Linked DNA regions of Roseimaritima multifibrata. The protein of the gene in region 2 binds, or shares a complex with, the protein of the main gene of each other region. Links are inferred from orthologs where the notes say so. Each region holds a gene or a part of one and is shown on either strand. Other genes may lie near its edges.

The links.
Region 1: the proteins of mnmG (region 2) and FF011L_RS08150 are in contact, whole or in part, in a solved structure (PDB 9HIP), measured with the Escherichia coli proteins. The link is inferred for Roseimaritima multifibrata from one-to-one orthologs.

What each region holds. Positions count from the first base shown.
Region 1 is NZ_CP036262.1:2,223,364-2,232,166, forward strand. The notes cover bases 607-3,606. They hold FF011L_RS08150 (tRNA modification GTPase), read left to right. Parts: upstream 607-1,428; coding sequence 1,429-2,784; downstream 2,785-3,606. Other genes in these bases: FF011L_RS08145 (EF-hand domain-containing protein), read left to right, coding at 607-1,432; FF011L_RS08155 (hypothetical protein), read right to left, coding at 2,786-3,067; FF011L_RS08160 (hypothetical protein), read right to left, coding at 3,420-3,606. Outside these bases: more of FF011L_RS08145, read left to right, coding at 71-606; more of FF011L_RS08160, read right to left, coding at 3,607-4,223; FF011L_RS08165 (cadherin domain-containing protein), read right to left, coding at 4,424-8,803. UniProt on the Escherichia coli protein: Exhibits a very high intrinsic GTPase hydrolysis rate. Involved in the addition of a carboxymethylaminomethyl (cmnm) group at the wobble position (U34) of certain tRNAs, forming tRNA-cmnm(5)s(2)U34.
Region 2 is NZ_CP036262.1:6,469,747-6,478,473, forward strand. Bases 2,902-5,825 are described here. They hold mnmG (tRNA uridine-5-carboxymethylaminomethyl(34) synthesis enzyme MnmG), read right to left. Parts: upstream 5,329-5,825; coding sequence 3,475-5,328; downstream 2,902-3,474. Other genes in these bases: FF011L_RS23455 (hypothetical protein), read left to right, coding at 5,600-5,825. Outside these bases: FF011L_RS23435 (Na+/H+ antiporter NhaC family protein), read right to left, coding at 1-481; FF011L_RS23440 (sensor histidine kinase), read right to left, coding at 515-1,813; FF011L_RS23445 (response regulator), read right to left, coding at 1,847-2,434; more of FF011L_RS23455, read left to right, coding at 5,826-8,005; FF011L_RS23460 (hypothetical protein), read right to left, coding at 8,460-8,727. UniProt on the Escherichia coli protein: NAD-binding protein involved in the addition of a carboxymethylaminomethyl (cmnm) group at the wobble position (U34) of certain tRNAs, forming tRNA-cmnm(5)s(2)U34.

The DNA.
Region 1 (8,803 bases), 4.2 Mb from region 2 along the record:
AACGCCTGCCATCGAACTGGGATTGAAGCATCCTTTTGTTTTCTTCTCTGGTCCTTTCCGAGCCAAATCGATGTTCCGCATCCAATTGTATTCCTTCTGTAAATCGGTTGCTCTGCTGGTGCTTGCTGGTGGATTAGTCTGTCAGCAGGTCGCGATTGCCCAGCCCCCAGGGCGTGGGGGCGATGATCGTGGACGTGGAGGCGATCGAGGAGGTGACCGGGGGGGCGATCGTGGACGCGGTGGCGATGACCGAGGTCGTGGCGGCGACCGCGGCCGCGGTGGTGATGACCGCGGGCGAGGAGGCGATCGAGGCCGAGGCGGTTTCGATCCGAGCGAATTCCTGAAACGGCTGGACCGCAACGGCAATGGAATGATCGATATGGATGAGCGGGAAGGACCGGCTCAATTCATGCTTGCCCGTATTCAACGCGATCACCCGCAAATCAAAATCGACCGTCCGATTTCGATCAAGGATCTTTCGGAGTCAATCTCCCGCGGTCGAGGTGAAACCAGTTCCACGACCGAGCAGAAATCGGCGCTGGAAACCGAGTTGCTTGTCCCCGGGTTTGGCGAGGAAGTCATGCTTGAACCCATTCCTGGATTTGGGTCCGCAGCTGCCCTGTTTGATGTGACGGTTACCGAAGAGGATGAACGGGCCGCAGCGGAATTGGTGCGCCGCTACGACCGCAACCGAGACGGATTTGTTAACTCCAGTGAATTGAGTAGTCGCTGGGAAGGGAATCCAATGGATTTCGATCGCAATCGCGATGGAAAACTTTCGGCGTCCGAACTGGCTGTTCGCAATGGACGACGACGCGAAGTCAAAGCAACTGAAGAGAATCGCCAAACCGAACGTCGCCGGGATGATCGCCGCCGAGACGAAGACGAAGTGGTCGATATCTACAACGGAGCCAAATCGTTCAGAAATTTAGGGTACCCCGATTCCGGTGACGAATTGCCCGACCTTTTTAAAGAACGTGACGAGAATGGTGACCTGCAAGTCTTGATGAGCGAATTTGCTGCGGAGTGGAGTGAAGAAAAGGTGCGCGAATTCTATGCCCTCGACCACAACAAAGATGGGGCCATTACATTGGCAGAATTCCGCTCTGAAGCTCGCAGCGAATCGATGGAAGAGGAACGTGGTACCGGGGACGAAAGCCGCACCGCATCTAGCAGCAAACGTTCAAGTGGGGGGAGCAGCCGGACTTCGTCGGGGGCATCGTCTAGTGCGGGTGCCGGTGGAGACGACCGGAGCGCGAAATACCTGAGCTATGCAAAACGTATCATCGACAAGAATGACACGAATAAAGATGGTGCCCTTCAAGCTTCGGAGTGGAAGGAAATGCTGATCGATCCTTCTCCCGCCGATAGGAACAAGGACAATAAAATTACGGTGGAAGAATACACCGATTACCTGCTTCAGAAGAAATGATAGCCAACGTGCTGGATACGGAAGAAACCATCTGTGCGGTCGCTTCGGCCCCCTCTGGAGCCGCCCGCGGGATTGTCCGTGTCAGCGGACCGGCTGCCCTGTCTGTCGTTGCCAAATTACTGGTAAGCGACGAACCTTTTCCGGAACGCATGGGAAAGCGGATCGAAGGGGTTTTTCAGTTGCCGGCTCCCTTAGGGGACGTCGCAGGCGCCGCGTTGTTGTGGCCAACGGAGAAAAGCTATACAGGGCAACCGGCGGCGGAATTGCATCTGCCCGGCTGCTTGCCGTTGCTGGATGCTGCCGTGGAAGCTCTGGTGCATGCAGGCGCTCGACCCGCAAGGCCAGGGGAGTTTACACTGCGAGCCTTCTTGGCTGGTCGGCTTGATTTGACTCAGGCCGAAGCCGTGCTGGGGGTTATCGATGCCGATGATCAGCAATCGCTGCAGTTTGCGCTCCATCAGTTGGCCGGTGGGCTGTCGGAACCGCTACAGGACATCCGCCTAGAATTGCTTGGCCTACTGTCGCACCTAGAAGCTGGCCTTGATTTCGTTGAAGAGGATATCGAATTCATTTCGACCCAAGAGCTGGTTGAATCGCTCGGGAGCATTCAGTCTCGCTTGCTGGCCGTTCAGCAGCAAATGTCCAGTCGAGTCTCCTCGAAAGACCTGCCGCTGATTGTGCTCCGCGGGCGTCCCAACGTCGGGAAAAGTCGCTTGTTGAATGCACTCTCGGGGGAAGAGGCGGCCATCGTCGCGGATATCGCTGGAACGACTCGCGATTCGGTACAGGTCGTTTGTCAATTGAATGGCCATACGGTTTGCCTGACCGATACGGCTGGTCTGGAGGAAGGCCGGAATCCAATTGAACGCGAAGCCCAACAGCTGGCTGCGGGAATTGAACAGCATGCGACGATCCGTGTTTTTTGCAGTGATCGCCCGGAAACGGAATCGACGCTGCTGGCCTCGGCCGATTCCATTCCAACGGTTTGGGTAAAAACGAAATCCGATTTAGGCGGGGGGGGAACGCCTGCTGAATCAGGGTGGTTGGAAACGAGCAGCGAAACCGGAAGCGGGATCGAAACGCTTCGCTCTGAATTGGCTGAACTGTTGGATCAGTCGACCGCTGGTGAATTGAAAGGGATCGCCGGAACCGCAGCTCGGTGTGCGGATTCTTTGCAGCGTGGGCTTGTCGCTCTGGACGACGCGGTAACCATCGCGGTGGGCGAAGGAGGCCAAGAATTAGTGGCGGCCGAGATGCGATTTGCACTGGCCGCGATTGGCGAGGTTACCGGAGAGGTTTATACCGACGATATTCTTGATCGAATCTTTAGTCGGTTTTGTATCGGCAAATAGCTTAGGCGGCTCGCTGAAGCGGTATCGCGGATTCTTTGTCGCGAGTCCCCGTGCCGCCGTAATAAATCACGTTTTTCTTCTGTAGGTCACAGATCGCCGTCAATTTGACGTTTCGGGGGCCATGCAGACAAAAATAGATCCCGCATGCTTCTCCCTTCTTAACGACGACTCGCTCTGTTAGGGGGAACGCGTTTGGTTCCAATTGGCCTAAGTCCGCGAGGACGTTGGTGACCAATTGCCTTAGTTCGGTGTAGTCGATCTGGGTTGGTTGCAGTGCGATCATATGCAGTCGGCAAAATCAAATGGTGTGATAGAACAAACGAGCGAACCTTGAATGCGATGTCTATCGGCCTCTGGTCCAGCCAAGATTAACATCCAAAAAAGATCGAAGTTCGACTTTGATGGCATTGTCCCCGAGTTTGTTGATCGTGCGGACAGAACCGTCTGATTGCCGTGGAGATCGCAAATCCTTGGCAGATAGACTCAAGGATCGACCCGTAGGATTCGCGAACGTCGCCGCGGAGAAAGAGGCTGCCATTTCTCTGGCGAATTCACCAAATCCCTTTAAAGAATTCGCAGAAAGCAATCGGCCGGGACGTTCGCATGGATGCGAAAGCGTTCGCGGAGATCGGCCATTAATGATGCAAGATTTTTTTGCGATCGGCTTTGGTAATACGCCCTTGAATATCTTGCAAAATCGATTGTTCCAAAGTGGCGTCGCGTCCCAGCGGAATCCAGCCAAGGGTCGTTTGCGTCGATGGCAAAACGTCATTGGAACGCTCGACGGTACCATCGTTGCGCCGCGATGCTAAACCTTCGGTCGCTTCCATGCCCCGGTTTGTGTCTTCCAGTTCTTTCTGGACGACGACTTCAATCTGGTACCCGGTGCCATTGGGACGGACAAAGACCGTTGCACGGCGGCGAATCGACTGAAGCGTGCTTTGCCATCGTTCGAATCCCTTGGTGCTATCCTTACGCCAAGGTTCAAAAATCGACGCACCAACACGATAGGACGTATCCAGTCGTCCTTCCATCACCAGGCCAGGATGGTTCTGGACAGGTCTTTCGCGTTGCACATGGAAGTAATCGTCGACAACATCAACAACTTGCAGCCAAACGAAATCGTCTGCGACGGGCGGCAATTCCAGCGGATTGGGAACGTAGGTTTGTGGGACGGGAGTTTTCACTCGGTACAGCAGTCGACCACAACCACTCAGCAGCAATACGCTGCATAAGAGGATCCAGATGAGTGGCCTAGTGGGTTGCCAATACCGCGTCACGCAAAACGTCCTTGCTAGCAATTGTTTCGCTCCGCACCGATCGGAGACTCTGCCGGGGTAGATTCGTAAGAAACGGTCCTCGGCCGCAAGACCAATTTGAAAAGCCGTATTTTTCCCATTCGAATCTTCTGCGAGATTGATAACGTTCGTGGTGGCCATTTTTGCTGGCGTTACCGCGACAGAAGGTGATTCTCCTTGCGTCGCGGTAAAATCGACCCTCCTTCGGATCGCCCTTGCCTAAAACAGAGGGAAGTGTGTGCGAGCCAACGGCAGCACCAAAAGGATTTGTTGCCTCAGAGAGCTGGCATCGTCTTTGCGCCGGTGAACTGCCCTGAATCCCCTTCAAAGCAGAAATTGTTTTATTTTTTGACGTCAGGGGTAACGTTGAAAAGTTGTTCGGTGGAATCTAAATCGTCGGACGATTGGCGATAGCTTTCCAGAATGGTGGACGGATCTAACATGCGCCATGCAGGTAGAGAACTGAGGGCGGCTGTCACGAACGCACCGCCGCGAAGGAGCCAAGCGACATATCCCAGGGAGGCAAGGCCTGCACTGACGCCAACGGCACCAATACTGATCGAGACACTGTCAGCATGGTCCTGTCGCATGTAGTCGTCCCATTGATGCCAGGAGATCGCCTGAGCAATGTCTTGTTGCAAAAGGTCTCGGATCTGGGCAAGTTCCAACTCGCTCATTTGTAGGTTCCGCCCCGAATGGGCGTGGGAATCGACGAGTGTTTCCCAAGATTCCAGTTCGGACCTGCGATTGAAAAGCGGTTTTGTGCGGTCGCCATTTTCACGGTCGTGATCCGATTCTGCCAAGCCAACGGGAGCGTCAGCGTCACCGGAATGATGGTCCCGTCTTCCTGAGTTGTCAGGGGCATAGGGATTAATAAGCAGCGGGGTTTCGTTGTTGCCAGGAGAGTTTTCGGTGGAATCGTCCCGGTCACCATTGTCGGATGATTCGCTGTCATTCCCGACACCAATTGGTCCTGGATCTCTCGATCCTAAGGACGATCCTGGATTGGAACTTGCTCCCGAAGCGAATCCGGATCCAGGACCTGCGATCGCTTGGACCCGAATCGTAACGTGCGTCAGATTGCTTTCTTGGTTCCCGTCAAAGGCACGGTAGTACCAGACATCTTCTCCGATAAATCCTGAAGAAGGGGTGTACAACCATTCGCCGTTTGGCGTTTGAGAAAGCTGACCATGCGCGGGGGGAGTAACCATCGTGATGAATAGGTCGTCCCCTTCGGCGTCCCTGTCGTTTGCCAATGGGTTTGGTGAGGAGAGGGTGATCGATGTGCCGTAGTTGGTGGTGTAGGAATCAGGGACCGCCTCGGGCGCCGAGTTATCGTTGATGATCCGCACGGTGATAAATTGTTCTGCCGATAAACCGCCTGCATCGGTCGTGCGGAGGAGGACCTGGTATTCCGATTGACTGGCGACGTCTAGGACTGGCGTTTGGAACAGCAATGTTGCGCCAGCGGCACCTCCCAGACTGAATTCAGCCTGATCAATACCCCCAACTATTTCATAGCGGAAATGATCGATCAGATCCGGGTCGCTAGTGATCAGTTCCCCCAGGACAATTCCTGCCGATGTATCGGTCGTCTTTGAAACGGCAAATTGATTCGGGGTGATGCCTGTCGGAGCATCGTTGACATCGCTCACGTCCACGGAAATGTTTTCGCTGTGAGTGTTGCCTTCGCTATCGGTAACAAGGACCTGTACCTGATACGTTGCCTGTCGTTCATGATCCAGGATTCCGTCCGTTAGGACCAGTTGGTCGCCATCGATCGAGAATTTTGCTTGGTCAACGCCGCCGGCGATTGAATAACGAAACGTGTCACCTGAATCAGAGTCGATGGCGGTCAGAGTGCCAGCGCTGAATCCGCTAGACGTGTCGGTGTTTTCGTCGACGCTAAACGTGGAAGGAAGAATGGCCGTCGGCGCTTCGTTGATGTCGCGTACGTCAACGTCAATGGCTTCACTGTAAGTGTTTCCCGCGCTGTCGGTAACCAGGACCTGAACGTTGTAGGTCGGTTGCCGTTCATGATCCAGGATTCCATCGGTCAAGATCAATTGGTCGCCAGTGATCGAGAATTTGGCTTGATCGGCTCCGCCGGCGATCGAGTACACAAACGCTTCGCCAGAATCTGGGTCGACGGTCGTTAATGTCCCCACGCTGATTCCGCCAGCGGTATCGATGTTTTCGTCGACGTTAAACGCAGTGGGAAGGATTGCGGTAGGCATTTCGTTGCTGTCGCTTACTGCAATGGCAATGTTTTTGCTGTGAGTGTTCCCCGCACCATCGGTCACCAGGACCTGAACGTCGTAGGCCGCTTGCCTTTCATGATCGAGGATCCCATCGGTCAAAATCAGTTGGTCGCCAGCGACCGAGAACTTAGCTTGGTCGGAGCCACCGCTGATCGAGTATGCGAACGTATCGCCCGAATCCGGATCGATGGTTGTCAGTGTCCCAACGCTGTAGCCGCTGGCCGTATCGGTATTTTCGATAACACTAAATGCATCGGGAACGATTGCGGTCGGCGCTTCGTTGATGTCATTCACGTCGACGGAAAGGGTATCGCTGTAGGTGTTGCCCCCGCTGTCGGTTACCTGGACTTGGACGTCATACGTTGCTTGCCTTTCATGATCCAGGTGTCCGTCCGTTAGAATCAGTTGGTCGCCAGCGATGGAGAACTTGGCTTGATCGGCGCCGCCAGTGATTGAATAGGTGAAGGTTTCGCCAGAATCCGGGTCGGCCGCCGTTAAGGTTCCGACACGGTATCCGCCAGCCGTATCGATGTTTTCATCGACATTGAACGCGCTGGGAAGGATGGCCGTCGGTGCTTCGTTGACTTCACTTACGTTAACGTAAATCGTTTCGCTGTAAGTGTGTCCCGCTCCATCGATCACCTGCACATCAACCAGGTAGGTCGCTTGCCGCATACGATTAAGAACGCCGTCATCGAAGATCAGTTGGTCGGCGTTGATGGAAAAATTCGCTTGGTCTGGCCCTCCATTGATCGTGTAGGCAAAGGTTTCTCCTGAATCGGGGTCGACGGTTGTTAGCGTTCCCAGGATGAGCCCACCGGAAGTGTTCGTCAATTCTGTGACGTTAAACGCATCTGGGGTGATATCGGTGGGTGTTTCGTTGATGTCATCAACGTTGACGGAGATGGTTTCTCGGAAAAGGTTTCCGGCACCGTCCGTAACCAGGATCTGGACTTCGTAGGTAGCCTGTCTTTCATGGTCCAGGATCCCATCGTCCAGCGACAACTGGTCGCCACTGATGGAAAATTTCGCTTGGTCGGATCCGCCGCTGATCGAGTACGAAAACGTTTCTCCGGAATCCGGGTCGGTCGTTGTAAGGGTTCCGACGCTGTACCCCCCCGTCGTATTCGTGTTCTCGCTTACGGAAAAGGTATTTGGATTAATGTCGGTGGGCGCTTCATTGATGTCGATGACGTTTACGGAAATTTTCTCTTTGTGACGGTTTCCGCCACTATCGGTGACCTGGACATCGACGCTGTAGCTGTTCTGGTTTTCATAATCCAGGATGCCGTCGTCCAGGGTTAGTCGATCGCCGCTGATAGTAAATTTTGTTTGGTCGGTTCCGCCGATAATTGCATAGGTAAACGTTTCACCTGAATCGGGGTCATCCGCGGTAAGGATCCCTACGTTGACACCGTTATTGGTGTCGGTGTTTTCATCGATTGAGAATGAATGTGGCGTGATGTCGGTCGGTGCTTCGTTGATGTCGGCAACGAAGACCGTCAGTGTTTTGCTGTACTGGCTTCCGCCGCTATCGGTGGCCAGCACGTCGACGGTGTAGTGATCCTTCCGTTCGTGGTCCAGCAGGCCATCGTTGAGTATTAAGTTGTTTGAATTGATGGTGAAATTGCCTGCATCTGCTCCGCCGTCGATGGAGAAGACAAAAGAATCACCTGCATCGGGATCGACGGCCGTCAGCGTTCCGACGACTTGTCCCAAAGAGGTGTCAACGTTTTCGTTAACCGAAAAGGAATTCGGGTTGATATCGGATGGAGCGTCGTTTACCTGTGTGATATCGACGCGAATCGACCCCAGATTTTGGTCGGTTCCTCCGCCGAAGCCTGTGTTTCCGTTGTCTTTGACAGCAACCGAAACGCTGTCGGCATTGTTTCCTGCCGTGTCGGCTGTTTGGTGGAGGTATTGGATATTGCTGATCGTATCGAGATAGCTATTTAGATTCGTCAGTGATCCCGTTAGCGTCAGCGACGATGAACTTGTACCCCCGATCACGACCCCTCCGCTACTTGTTGCATACAAACTGCCTCCTCGGGCCGTTGCAATGGTGACCGTCAATAGTCCGTTGGCATGGTCAACGTCGGCAATCTGTACGCCCGATAAATCGATGTTGCTTTTGACGTCCTCGGTGACCACAACGTTGGCAGGAAGCGTTCCCGAATTAAACGGTGCGTCGTTGATCGCCATGATTTGAATGGTTTGTTCGTTGATGCCGACTTCGCTGTTCGCATCGCCCGTCGTGCCAGGGTCGGAGCCTGAATTTCCATGGTCATTCACGGTGACCGAGATAAGCGTCGATGTCGCTGGGGTATCGCTATCGTTAAGGTAGGAAACCGTTCCAGAGCTTGTGCCTGTTAGCAGTTGATTGATTGCATCGACGGTACCAGTCAGAACGACGGAGGCGGAGGCATTGCCTGATTCGATGACGACTCCGCTGTCGCCCGC
Region 2 (8,727 bases):
AGATTCGCAATTTGTCACTCACACGTCGCATCGTCCCGCCCAGCAGCAACGTGTTGGCATAGTCATCGAAAAAGATCGCCAATCCCATTCCAGCGATCAAAGACTGCCCACCTTTCCGACCACGGATCCGAGCCGCCAAAGTCTGCATGACCGCGCGCATCGATTGGCTGGCTTCCAAGACTCCGGTCATTCCACCTAGCAAGAGGCTAAAGACCAGCACTCGAATGTGATCAAAATCGAACACCGAAAAATAGAGGTGGCTTCCCAGGTACCCTAGCGAACGCAGCGGAAACGAACCGCGGAACGCTTCGGGCAGCATGCTTCCTTCGCCAAACGGTTCCGGTGAAACCGGCAATCGCCACGCCAGCAACAGGGCCCCAACCACCACCGCAATCCCTAGCGAGGCCAACACTCGTCGCGTGATGATCGCCAAGAGAATGGCGATGGCCGATGGCAGCAGACTAAGAATTCCAAACGTCACGAGAGGCCATTCAATCGAATTAGTGCAGAGGAATCAGCGATTCAGAAACCAAAAGCGAGCCACACAGCCCGCGATCGCGCTATTCAGCGTCGCATCGCCGCCATGCAATTTGGCAACCCGATAGACCCTGCACAACCCCAGCCCTAAGCCTCGACCGGCTTCGCGGCCGCTGTAATAAGGATCAAACGCATGACGCCGCGATTCTTCGGACAGACCGGGACCACTATCGGACACGCGGACCCAGACCTTGCCATCACGTTCGCCCCAGTCGACGAGGATCTGCCCGCCGGTGCCAATCGCTTCGACCGAATTTCGCAAGAGAGCCGCCACCGCATCATGGATCATCGCACGATCTGCCTGACACTGAATGCCTGGCGCCGGTTCGACCGACAAACGAATCGAAAGGGATGCACACGTATCTTGATACGACTGCACGACCTCCGAGACGACGCTTCCCAAATCGATCTTTTCGACACTGGGCTGCGGCGGATGTGCATAGAACATGACATCGGAAATCATCTCGTGAGCACGCATCGCCTGGTCGACGACTCGCTGCAAAGAGGCTTTGCGTTTGTCATCCGGTTCCGTCGACTTCAACTGTTCGCTTCGCGTCACAATGTTCGCAAGCGGATTGTTGATCTCGTGAGTCAGTCCATACGCAAACTGTTTCAACGAAGCCAATTTCTCATCGTGCAGAACCGTTCCGAAATGACTCCGCGTTCGCTCCTCACGCAACACCAACCCAGCAAGTCGATCCAGGGCAAGAGGCTGCGGTTCGTATCGGGGAAGCGGGCAAGAGGCATCCGCTTGCTTAAGATCCTCTGCATCCCCATCCTGGTGTGAATTGCCTGCGGTCGATTGCAATTGCGGCCAATAGGCTTGCCAACCGACCGGCGCGGGCGGCCCGGTTTGCTGCAACCACCGAGGTGCCGTCAGCAACCACTGGGAAACCGGTCTCTGCCGGCACTCCGCTGCTAGTTCTTGCCACTCCCGACGCATCGAAGCGGAGACTTCGGGGGCTGCTAAGAATCGATCGGGCTGTTGAAACCAGACCGGCAATCGAGCGGTCATCCAAGTCGCCAGACGATCCAGACCTAAACGGTCCGGGGGACGTTTACTGGCTCCGTCACAGCTCCGCAGCAATCCATAGATCAGGAAAGCCGGATCGCGCTGCAATAAATCGCGTATCGACGCCACGTGCTGCACGCGCGAAGCATGATCTGCAAGCTGACTTGCATCCATTAAAACGGCCGCCAACGTATTGGCAGTCGCCCCATCTAGCGGCAACCACCAGCGATGTTGTCCCCACCGCAAACACGGTAGTAACTCCATCACCGGGTCTCCTTGCTGTTTATTAAACGTAGCTTAACTTGGGATCGTGCGTTCGAGGTCAACCAATTCACATGCACGAATGATCAAATCATCAATCGCGAACGGTTTTTGCATAAAATCGTCGGCTCCAGCTTCTTTGAGCGATGCGACTTTATCCTGCTCAACCATCCCTGAAATACAAAGAATCTTAACTTGATCAAGGGCGGTGTCACTACGGACACGCTGGCACACTTCCTTACCGTTGATGTCGGGAAGCATGACGTCCAAGACGACTAGGTCGGGGCGAAATTCACGGACGCCCATCCCTGCATCAAAACCGTTGTTGGCGGTCCGGATATCGAATCGTTTGTCCCGCTCGAAGCCGTCCGAAATCAAATCGACCAAATCTTGATCGTCGTCCACGATCAGGACTTTTTTCTTCCCACTCTGCAGTGCATCGGTCGGAATTCCGTTCTCTTTCATAAAGCTGAACAGATGATCGCGTGGAATCCGCCGGAATTTGCTTCCAGGAACGCGAAATCCTCGAAGTGAACCGTTATCGAAACAGCGAATGATTGTTTGCTGGCTAACCTTGCAAATTTTCGCAGCTTCGCCCGTCGTAAAGACCGTCTTAGTGGTCATGGCAGAATTTATCCTCCCTGTGAGCGGCTTGCTTGTCCATTAACGTAACTCCCTTTAGCAAATTTCCGTTTCCCCGCACTACCACAATTCCGTGATAAACTGCGCTGAAACCGTAGGCGACAAGAACCCCCGCTCCTGCCTCAACCACCAAAATTGCCAAGCTGGCGGAATTATACCTAAACCACACCTTGGGTCAATATTGAAATTTACGCCACAACTCGTTGACACCAAAGCACTTAAGGACACACACGGTGTTTCTGACGGCAAAATAGGCAATTTTTACCGACCCCCAATTCGAGCGGAAGAGAGAACGCCAAGTTGATGGCGATACTAAAATGGCACTTCCCATCGGCTTGGTTAGATGAGCTGCGAAGCAAACTTTCGTAGCGGAATCGGCCCCATGCCAGCTTGCCTGGCATGAAGCAAAGATTTGAAGTTAGATCACATGCCTTAAATAGCTCACTCTCCGGTTCGGCTTGCCGCTGAAAGCGGCAAGCCGAACCGGTGGGAAGACGTGAGGATGACCTCTGCTAATTTCAAATCTTTCGTTCCTGTCGGATAAACCGACAAGGGGACGCTGTGCCAGGGCGTTTCGTTAATCAATGTTGGTTGCGTCTTCCGGGGCGAGCGCATGGGAAGCAAACAATCCGTCACGAATGCGACCGACCTCCCCCGAGGTGGAGAATTCAGCAAGCACGAGTCTCGGAGAGACTCTACTACGTGCCGTTTACATACGACCGATTTGCAGCTTCCCAAGCGGAATCAGCCCCATGCCAGCTTGCCTGGCATGGAGCAAAGATTTGAAGTTAGATCACATGTCTTAAATAGCTCACCCTCCGGTTCGGCTTGCCGCTGCTAATTTCAAATCTTCCGTTCCTGTCGGATAAACCGACAAGGGGACGCTGTGCCAGGGCGTTTCATTAATCAATGTTGGTTGCGTCTTCCGGGGCGAGCGCATGGGAAGCAAACAATCCGTCACGAATGCAACCGACGTCCCCCGCTAAGAAATGGGGATCGCGATATCGCAATCCGCTTCGCGATTAAACATCCCCTACTGGCTTTGATTTTGGTTTTCGATTTTCCAAATGAGCCATCAACAGCGCGATATCGGCCGGAGTGATTCCGCTGATCCGCCGAGCCTGAGCCAACGTGACCGGCTGGACCTTTGCCAGTTTTTGTTTGGCTTCATTTCGCAAAGGTTTAATCGATTCGAAATCAAACGCGGGGGGAATTTTGCGTTCGGCCAAGCGATGCTGCTTCGCCACATCTTCTTGCTGGCGGACAATATACCCTGCGTACTTAACGTCGTATTCAACCTGCTGAGCCGCTTCGGCGGGGATCGTGGCCAGTTCCGGTACATGCGACACGATCTGCTCCCACGTGACTTCAGGTCGTTTCAGATACCTGTCCGCGGGAGCTTTTTCAATGCGGCCCGCCTGCAACAGCTCCATACCGCGGGCAATATCGGACAACTTTTGATTCAAGCGATCCATTCGCGGCTGATCGGTCAGGCCGATCGAATGTGCCATCGGAGTTAGGCGTCTATCCGCGTTGTCTTGGCGAAGCAACAACCGATATTCCGCTCGACTGGTAAACATCCGATAGGGTTCATCGGTGCCGGACGTTACCAGGTCATCGATCAGAACGCCGATATAGGCTTCATCGCGTTGCGGCAGGAATAGAGGTTTTCCAGCAACCTGTAAGGCAGCGTTTGCTCCAGCAACCAACCCCTGTCCGGCCGCCTCTTCATAACCGGTCGTTCCATTGATTTGGCCCGCAAGAAAGAGCCCGGCAACTTTCTTCGATTCCAAGTGGGGCCAGAGTTGCGTGGGGGGCGAAAAATCGTATTCCACGGCATACCCATACCGCATGATTTGGGCATTTTCCAAACCGGGAATCTGCTTCATGATCTGATCTTGAACGTCCCGCGGCAGGCTGGTTGAAATCCCGTTCACGTAAATTTCGTGCGTCCGTCGTCCCTCGGGCTCGAGAAATAACTGGTGCTTATCTTTATCCGCAAAGCGAACGACCTTGTCTTCGATCGAAGGGCAGTACCGCGGTCCCTGAGAATCGATTTGCCCGCTGTACATAGGCGCTCGATGCAGGTTTGCGCGGATCAGATCATGGACCTTTTCATTTGTATAGGTGACGAAACAATCCATCTGCGGCGTCGGCAGCTGATCGGTCAGGAACGAAAACGGCTGCGGTTGATCATCACCGGGCTGGCGTTCGGTTTGGCTCCAGTCGATCGTCCTACCGTTCAAGCGTGGCGGGGTTCCTGTTTTGAAACGTTCCAGTTCCAATCCCAGATCACGAAGGGCTCCGCTAATTCCGCTGGTGGTCCCCTCCCCTGCGCGGCCTCCTGCGACCTGTTCTTCCCCGGTATGCATGATCGCTTTGAGGAAGGTGCCGGTCGTCAGCACAACCGTCGGCGCCTGGTATGTAACGCCCCCACGCACGTGCACGCCTCGGATCCGCGTTCCTTCGCTGGTCTGTTCGGTCCACAGCCCTTCGACGGTCTCTTGCAGCAGATCCAAATTCGGTTGGGATTCCACCAACCATTTGATTTCGTTTTGGTAGGCCTTTTTATCGGCCTGGGCGCGAGGGCTGTGCATCGCCGGCCCTTTGCGACAATTCAGCAGACGAAACTGAATTCCGGTCGCATCGATCGCTTTGCCCATCAACCCGCCAAGCGCGTCGACTTCACGGACAATCTGGCCCTTAGCCACTCCTCCGATCGCTGGGTTGCAACTCATCTGACCGACAGTGTCGATATTGGTGGTCAAAAGTGCGGTCCGGGCGCCCAAACGGGCGGACGCTGCCGCCGCCTCGGTACCAGCATGCCCTGCCCCGATCACGATCACGTCATAGTGCAGAACCGAAGAAGTCTTCAAAAAAACACCTATCAATCAAACGAAAAACGAAGGCTAAGCAACCACAAAAGGGGATGCACGCAACCCCCATAAAAAACCCCAACTATCAAACAATAAGTCTCAAGCCGGATAACCGTTCCTGCCGATGAAGACCGATGGATGGCCGCGACTCCATTTGGGACGATTCCTGCTGGAGTCGCAGGAGTGATTGTAGCCGGCAACACGCCTACAAAAAATCCTCCCGTCACTCTTCCTCAAGAGAACCAGCGCCGCGGAGGCGTTCGCCCCAATCATGCGAAAACACCTACGAGCCCTACTGATCGCGACCATCTGCTCGGTTCCCGTCGCAGCTCAGGCCCAGTATGGACAATCGCAGTACGGGCAATCGCAACCGGGACAAGTACCCTACACGCCCGAAGCAAACGCGGCCGCTCAAAACACCAATTTCGCTGCGCACGTGCCCCGGCCCAGTGGCCAGCCAACGCGCCCCCAAACTTCCGGTACCCAGCAAACGGAAGCACGAGGCATTTTCCTAAACGTTCCTCAGTTCGATATCCCATTCTCCGTCGCTTCGGTCGGAACGCAACCGCAAGAAGTCCAATTATATTTGTCGCGGGACGCTGGGGCGCGATGGGAATTGTTCGCACGGCAACCAGCCAACAGCCGGAATTTTCCCTTCACCGCCCCAGAAGATGGGGATTACTGGTTTGCCACGCGGACCATTGACGTCAGTGGTGCAGCGCACCCAGCGGGCCCCGTCCAGCCTCAACTGCGGGTGACGGTCGATACCGAAAATCCGAACTTGGAAGCACGTGCCGACGCCGACGGGAACGGCCAGGTCATCGTGGACTACCGGATCACCGACGTCGCTCCGGAAGCGAAAAGCCTTCGCGTTGAATACATGACCGATTCCGTCCGTCAATGGATGGCCGTCGATTCGGCTTCGCAGCCCGTGAACGAAGAGAAGCAAGGCGTTTCGGAAGGGCGATTGGTTTGGGTCCCCGAATCGGACTGGCGACATGTTTATATTCGCCTGATCGTTCGCGACCGGGCGGGCAATCAAACGGTCTTGACCCGTCAAGTCGAAAAACCGCGAATGGCTCGCCAAGAAATTCCTGCCAAACTGGCTAGTTCGCCACTCTTGCCGCCGCCACCGTTGCCCGATAACCAGCCACCGGTATACGCCAACCCGGCCGCCATCGAAGCGATAGCGGCAAGCCAGCGAAGCAACGGACCGCTGACCGGACATCCGCAGCGGTCAAACATGGCGCAGCAACCCTTCAATCCGGTCTACAACCCGCCGGCGCCGCGGCAACCAGTAGCCCAACAGGTTCAGCAGGCACCTGCCGCAGCGGCTCCAGCGACGCCAAATTGGCCCACTCCGTCAGCCTTTTCGCAGGCCGCCCCCGGCGCTGCCAACTTGCCAGCGACCGCAGCAAATGGGCAGGGAAACCCAACCCCGCCAGCTAGAGAAAATCGCTGGTCACCACCGGCAACGCAGTACGTTGCGCAAACCCCTTCCTCCCATACCATTCGTGGCATGGAAGGACCGTTGGCCAACAGTAATCCACAAACGACCAACGCCTATCCAACTTCCCACGACGCTCAAATTCCCACGGCAAACAATCCTTCGATGGAACGCAGCAGCGCTCCACCGGAATTTGGGCTGAATCCCCCGCTGTCGACTCGAACCAATCCAGAATCGACGCCAGCGGACGCCGGAACGCCAGCGAACTCAGAACCGCCAGCTCCGCGGACGCCCCAAGACGCACTGCGTCCCCTGGCGGTTGAAACGAGTGAGAATTCACGAACGCAACTCACAGCCTCGGGGCAGCGGACTTCGGCGTCGAACACTGAAATGGTTCCCACCCCGCCCGCCACCGCCGACACCTACACATCGGCCCCATCCCGCAGCACCCCAGCCACTTCCGCAAACGCGGACAACGAACCGACCGATACGGTCCAAAGCCAACGACCAGCATTGCAGTTTACGCAGTCGATCTCCGTCGATGACATGTTGGCGTCCGGTGCGGCGATCCGGCAGAGCGATACGCGTACGTTCAGCTTGGACTACGAAGTCGAATCGATTGGCCGCCAAGGTGTCGAGACCGTTGAACTGTGGGCAACCAAAGATGTTGGCAGATCCTGGACGCGATGGGACGCCGATCCGGACGGGCAAAGTCCATTTGACATTATCACCGGTGGAGACGGGGTTTACGGATTCCGAATCGTAGTCATCGGGCGAAACGGGCTGGCCAGCCCACGCCCACAGGCAGGAGAAGACGCGGACATCTTTGTCCTTGTCGACACCACCAAGCCTACGGTCCGAATCACCGGGGCTCGCTATGGCGAACAAGATGACACGGGAAAACTGCTGATCACCTACCAGTGCGAAGATTCCCAAAACAACCTGGCCCGACGCCCGGTAACCCTGAAATTTTCCGAAACCCCTCAGGGTCCGTGGACCACGATCGCAACCGGGCTGGAAAACGATGGCTTTTACGCTTGGCCCGCAGACCCAGAACTTCCCAGCAAGATCTACCTACGCGTCGAAGCGACCGACCGAGCCGAAAACGTCGGTCACGATACGCTCGACCAGCCGATCGCTGTGGAAGGGCTTGCCCCGCGAGCAAGAATTCGCGGATTCCAACCGGTGCACGAAGAGTCAGCGGAAGTTCCAGCGGCACGCTTCCGCTAAAGCGGTTTCTTCACGGGGTTTCCAAAACCCCGCGGCAGCCAAAATTCTGCCCCACCGCGTCACGGACTGCGGTATCGATCGGAAGCGAAGGGCGACAATCCCTAAATCAACAAGCCGGTCAGCGAGGGATCGCGTCCAGTCCTTACGGTTGCTCGCTTGCGAGTTTTGAAGTTGCGATATTTGGATGCATTCCCCTCTGCCTTTGTGTCGACCCTGCCTTTGTGTCGACCCTTCGGGCCTTACGTTAGCACGTTTTCCCATTCCGGGGGCTTCACCCCCGGCAGAGATTGTGTCGACCCTCCGGGCCTGGAAAGTACGGGAGCTGTTCGCTCTCCTGGAATAAGCCCCGTCAATGTCATCGCAGCATGGAGGGAAACATCTTGGGTTGATAATTCGTTACCAATAGATCCCGCGTCCCCAGGGGCTCGCGTTTGAACGAGGTGACGGAGAATCACTAGTCCTTCGACGTCATCGTGATGTCGTGTTCCAAGGCGTCCGCAGCCACTGTGATCCGCAGCACCGAAGCTCGGTTGTATTTGCCCGGGATGGTTTCCTTTCGATCAATATCTAAGCCACGCTCTACCTCTTCGGCGGTTGGATTTTCTTTCCGCACTTCTTGAGGGGACGTCACCTGGACGGCCAACTCGCCTGGCGAAACCTCTGCGGTGTACTCACCGTCGATGATTTCGCCGCCACTGGTCGTCCCTTGGCCGCTGACCGGC